DNA from 2 places in the Streptomyces sp. NPDC001220 genome. Region 1 is predicted to be linked to the other one. Evidence: predicted binding sites of a transcription regulator. Region 1 holds the regulator's gene; the other holds the start of a gene.

Region 1 (2,928 bases):
CCCCGGACCCCCGGCAACTCCCGCAGCCCGCGTCAGCGCCCGTTGAACGCGTCCTTCAGCCGGCTGAACAATCCCTGCTGGCCCGGCTGGAACTGCCCCGTCGGCCGTTCCTCGCCGCGCAGCTTCGCCAGCTCGCGCAGCAGCCGCTCCTGCTCGGGGTCGAGCTTGGTCGGGGTCGTCACCTCGACGTGGACGATCAGGTCGCCCCGGCCGCCGCCGCGCAGATGCGTGACACCGCGGCCGTGCAGCGGGATCGACTGCCCGGACTGCGTGCCCGGCCGGATGTCGACCTCCTCCATCCCGTCCAGCGTCTCCAGCGGCACCTTCGTACCGAGCGACGCCGCCGTCATCGGGATCGTCACCGTGCAGTGCAGGTCGTCGCCGCGCCGCTGGAACGTGGAGTGCGGCAGCTCGTGGATCTCTACGTACAGGTCGCCGGCCGGACCGCCACCGGGCCCGACCTCGCCCTCGCCGGCGAGCTGGATCCGGGTGCCGTTGTCGACACCGGCCGGGATCTTCACGGTCAGCGTCCGCCGCGACCGCACCCGCCCGTCACCGGCGCACTCGGGACACGGCGTCGGCACGACCGTGCCGAAGCCCTGGCACTGCGGGCAGGGCCGGGAGGTCATGACCTGGCCCAGGAAGGACCGGGTCACCTGCGACACCTCGCCGCGACCGCGGCACATGTCACACGTCTGGGCGGAGGTGCCCGGCGCCGCGCCCTCACCGTTGCAGGTGTTGCAGACGACCGCCGTGTCGACCTGGATGTCCTTGGTCGTACCGAAGGCCGCCTCGTCGAGCTCGACCTCGATCCGGATCATGGCGTCCTGACCGCGCCGGGTGCGCGATCGCGGGCCGCGCTGCGACGCGGTGCCGAAGAACGCGTCCATGATGTCCGAGAAGTTTCCGAAACCACCGGCCCCGAAGCCGCCCGCGCCCGCGCCGCCGCTCTGCGAGAGCGGATCGCCGCCGAGGTCGTAGACCTGCTTCTTCTGCGGGTCCGAGAGCACCTCGTAAGCGGCGTTGATCTCCTTGAACCGCTCCTGGGTCTTCGGATCCGGGTTGACGTCCGGGTGCAGCTCGCGCGCGAGCCGACGGAAGGCCTTCTTGATCTCTTCCTGCGACGCGTCGCGGCGCACGCCGAGAACGGCGTAGTAGTCCGTGGCCACTTACGACTCCGCCAGGATCTGTCCGACGTACCGTGCCACCGCTCGTACCGCTCCCATCGTTCCCGGGTAATCCATGCGGGTCGGGCCGACCACGCCGAGTTTGGCGAGTGCCTCGCCGCCCGAACCGTAGCCGACCGACACCACGGACGTGGAGTTGAGTCCCTCGTAGGCGTTCTCGTGACCGATGCGTACGGTCATGCCCGAATCCCCCGCCTCGCCCATGAGCTTGAGGAGGACGACATGCTCCTCCAGTGCCTCCAGGACGGGCCGGATCATGAGGGGAAAGTCATGCCCGAAGCGGGTGAGATTGGCGGTGCCGCCGATCATCAACCGCTCCTCGTTCTCCTCGACGAGCGTCTCCAGCAGGGTGGAGAGCACCGCCGAGACCGTACCGCGGTCCTCGGCCTCGAAGGCGTCCGGCAGGTCCTCGACCAGCCGGGGCACGTCCGAGAACCGGCGACCGGCGACCCGGCTGTTGAGCCGCGCCCGCAGATCGGCCAGCGACGACTCCCCGAAGGGCGCCGGGCAGTCGACCATCCGCTGCTCGACCCGCCCGGTGTCGGTGATCAGCACCAGCATCAGCCGGGCCGGCGCCAGCGCGAGCAGTTCCACGTGCCGCACGGTGGACCGGGTCAGCGACGGATACTGCACGACCGCGACCTGCCGCGTCAGCTGCGCCAGCAGCCGCACCGTCCGCGCCACGACGTCGTCGAGGTCGACGGCGCCGTCGAGGAAGTTCTGGATGGCCCGCCGCTCCGGCGCGCTCATCGGCTTCACGCCGGCGAGCTTGTCGACGAACAGCCGGTAGCCCTTGTCGGTCGGGATCCGCCCGGCGCTGGTGTGCGGCTGGGCGATGTACCCCTCGTCCTCCAGGGCGGCCATGTCGTTGCGCACGGTCGCCGGGGAGACGCCGAGGTTGTGCCGCTCGGTCAGCGCCTTCGACCCCACCGGCTCCTCGGTGCCGACGTAGTCCTGGACGATGGCGCGCAATACCTGAAGCCTGCGTTCACTCAGCATCCAGCGCCACACCTCCAGAAAGTCGTCCCCGCGGCCTTTCGGGTCTTTCGCCTGGCACTCTGCGAGCCCGAGTGCCAGCATCCCCGGCCCAGTGTACGGCCGTCGGGTACCGACTGGGCAAGGTCGGCGAGGACCCGGGACGTTCTGCCGCTAGCGTCGCGGTGTGACGGTGACTTGGGAAGAGCTGGGCTGGGAGCGGGTGGCCGAGGGGGTCGGCCGGTGCCGGCTGCCGGGCTGGGACTGCACGGCCGGGCTGGTCCTCGGGGCGGGCCCGGTCCTGATGGTGGACGCGGGGTCGAGCCTGGCGGAGGGCGCGAGGCTGCGCGGGGAGGCGCAGCGGCTGGCCGGGCGCCGTGTGACCCATCTCGCGCTCACCCATCCGCACTTCGACCACGTCTTCGGCGCCCCGGTGTTCGCGGGCACGGAGGTGTACGCGGCGGCGGGCGCGGAGGCCGTCCTCACGCACGGCCGCGAGGCACTCCGCCTGGACGCGGTCCGCAACGGCCTGCCGGCCCCGGAGGCCGAGGAGGCGGCCGACGCGCTGCCCCCGCCCCGCCGCCCTGTCTCCGGCGAGTGGAACCTCGACCTCGGCGACGGCCGCCGGGCCCTGCTGGCCGACGTGGGCCCCGGCCACACCCGCCACGACCTCGCCGTCCTCGTCCCCGGCGACCCGCCGGTGGTGTTCTGCGGCGACCTGGTGGAGGAGTCCGGCGACCCCCAGGCCGGCCCCGACGCCGTGCCG
Region 2 (2,928 bases), on a different contig from region 1:
GCGGCTTTCGCGGCTTTTATGGGGCCCGACTTGCCCTGAATTCGGCCGAATTCTTGCTACATTCCGGACCCTTCCCGTCCAGAATTCTCGTCCGATTGACCTGTTGCAGACGGCAGTTGGACAGATACATTCAGCCGCGGTCGACGCGTTCCGGCGCACGCCCCCAACCATTGGGGGGTGAGGTCTGACCCGGATCCGCGAAGTGTGGATCTGTGCAAGGGCCAGTAATAGGGGAGTTAGGCATGGCTCAGGGCACCGTCAAGTGGTTCAACGCGGAGAAGGGGTACGGCTTCATCGCGGTCGACGGTGGTGCGGATGTTTTCGTCCACTACAGTGCGATTCAGATGGACGGCTACCGCACCCTGGAGGAAGGTCAGCGGGTCGATTTCGAGATCTCGCAGGGCCAGAAGGGGCCGCAGGCGGACATGGTCCGGCTCGCGACCAGCTGAAGCACGCGCCGACTGACAGCGTCGTTCTTCTTTCATTGTCGGAGGGCTCGTATCCCATGGGGAGTCATGGGTTACGAGCCCTTTGGCATGCGCGGGACGAGTGGGCCGGCGCACCACCGGGGGGCGGCCCTGGCGCGCCGCCCCGAGCGCGGCCCTGGCGCGGCCCAGTCTCCCGGAGGCGCTTGCACTCGGCATGGGCGAGTGCTAATCATTGGCGTTAGCACTCTGAAGGTGAGAGTGACAAAAATGGACCGGGTCGGTGAGGCCCGCAGGCCGGGTGGGGCAAGGAACCCACGGGTCGGCGAGCCGTCCGTCGCGGGCGCGGGCGCGGTCCGAAGACTCACCCCCAGTCCTGGAGGGACCACTTCACATGGCCAAGATCATCGCGTTCGACGAGGAGGCGCGGCGCGGCCTTGAGCGCGGTATGAACCAGCTCGCCGACGCCGTCAAGGTCACCCTCGGCCCCAAGGGCCGCAACGTCGTCCTTGAGAAGAAGTGGGGCGCCCCCACGATCACCAACGATGGTGTGTCCATCGCCAAGGAGATCGAGCTGGAGGACCCGTACGAGAAGATCGGCGCCGAGCTGGTCAAGGAAGTCGCCAAGAAGACGGACGACGTCGCCGGTGACGGTACGACCACCGCGACCGTGCTCGCCCAGGCCCTGGTCAAGGAAGGCCTGCGCAACGTCGCCGCCGGCGCCAACCCGATGGCCCTGAAGCGCGGTATCGAGAAGGCCGTCGAGGCCGTCTCCGGTGCCCTCCTGGAGCAGGCGAAGGACGTCGAGACCAAGGAGCAGATCGCCTCCACGGCCTCCATCTCCGCCGCCGACACCCAGATCGGCGAGCTCATCGCCGAGGCCATGGACAAGGTCGGCAAGGAAGGCGTCATCACCGTCGAGGAGTCCCAGACCTTCGGTCTGGAGCTGGAGCTCACCGAGGGTATGCGCTTCGACAAGGGCTACATCTCGGCGTACTTCGCCACCGACATGGAGCGTATGGAGGCGTCCCTCGACGACCCGTACATCCTGATCGCCAACTCGAAGATCGGCTCCGTCAAGGACCTGCTCCCGCTCCTGGAGAAGGTCATGCAGTCGGGCAAGCCGCTGCTGATCATCGCCGAGGACGTCGAGGGCGAGGCCCTGTCGACCCTGGTCGTCAACAAGATCCGCGGCACCTTCAAGTCCGTCGCGGTCAAGGCCCCGGGCTTCGGCGACCGTCGCAAGGCGATGCTGAACGACATCGCCATCCTCACCGGCGGCGAGGTCATCTCCGAGGAGGTCGGTCTCAAGCTGGAGAACACGACCCTCGACCTGCTGGGCCGCGCCCGCAAGGTGGTCATCACGAAGGACGAGACCACCATCGTCGACGGCGCCGGCTCCACCGAGCAGGTCCAGGGCCGGGTCAACCAGATCCGCGCCGAGATCGAGCAGTCCGACTCGGACTACGACCGCGAGAAGCTCCAGGAGCGCCTGGCCAAGCTCGCCGGTGGCGTCGCCGTCATCAAGGCCGGTGCCGCGACCGAGGTCGAGCTCAAGGAGCGCAAGCACCGCATCGAGGACGCCGTTCGCAACGCGAAGGCGGCCGTCGAGGAGGGCATCGTCGCCGGTGGTGGCGTGGCCCTGCTCCAGGCCTCCCAGGTGTTCGAGAAGCTGGAGCTCGAGGGTGACGAGGCGACCGGCGCCAACGCCGTGAAGCTCGCCCTGGAGGCCCCGCTCAAGCAGATCGCCGTCAACGGTGGTCTCGAGGGTGGCGTCGTCGTCGAGAAGGTGCGCAACCTTCAGGTCGGCCACGGCCTGAACGCCGCGACCGGCGAGTACGTCGACATGATCGCCGAGGGCATCATCGACCCGGCGAAGGTGACCCGCTCTGCCCTGCAGAACGCCGCCTCCATCGCCGCGCTGTTCCTCACCACCGAGGCCGTCATCGCCGACAAGCCGGAGAAGGCCGCCGCGGCCGCTCCGGGCGGCATGCCGGGCGGTGACATGGACTTCTGATCGACTCTGTCGATCGCTCGTCCTGACCGAGGGCGGTACCCCCTGTTCCGACAGGGGGTACCGCCCTCGGGCGTTCGCGCCGCTCACGGACCAGGTACCGCACCTTCGGCGCGTACCTGAAGCGGGGCGGAAGAGCAGGACGTCCGGGCCCCGCTCATGGACTCCGGGGCCCGCGCCGTCCGTGTCCGGAGTCACACGGCTTTCGGGTGGGGGCGGGAATGGGTATGCCTGGGCCGGTCGTTGTGCACGTACGTGCACTCGATGCGTGTGCACATACCGTCCGGTCTACAGCACACTCGCGAGGAGCCCCCCACGTGACCGTCACCACGCCCCCCGCCTCCCGCGCGGCCGAGATCCTCTCCCGTCCGATCGCCCTGAACGGACTCACCGTCCCCAACCGGATCGTGATGGCGCCGATGACCCGCCAGTTCAGCCCGGGCGGCGTCCCCGGCGAGGACGTGGTCTCGTACTACGCCCGCCGGGCCG

Evidence for each region. Region 1 encodes HrcA, which represses chaperone genes, less so after heat shock. Its sites were predicted from a motif close to TTNGCACTCNGNNNNNCNGAGTGCNAA; they were not measured.
Region 2: the regulator HrcA is predicted to act here: its motif matches at 631-657, upstream of groL (chaperonin GroEL).

The regions. Positions count from the first base shown of each region.
Region 1 covers NZ_JBSFJE010000002.1:140,659-143,586, forward strand. The annotation lists gene dnaJ (molecular chaperone DnaJ) at 33-1,169, opposite strand; gene hrcA (heat-inducible transcriptional repressor HrcA) at 1,170-2,186, opposite strand; gene ACWDGI_RS05250 (MBL fold metallo-hydrolase) at 2,350-2,928, shown strand, end outside.
Region 2 covers NZ_JBSFJE010000010.1:155,244-158,171, forward strand. The annotation lists gene ACWDGI_RS24405 (cold-shock protein) at 243-449, shown strand; gene groL (chaperonin GroEL) at 820-2,442, shown strand; gene ACWDGI_RS24415 (NADH:flavin oxidoreductase) at 2,757-2,928, shown strand, end outside.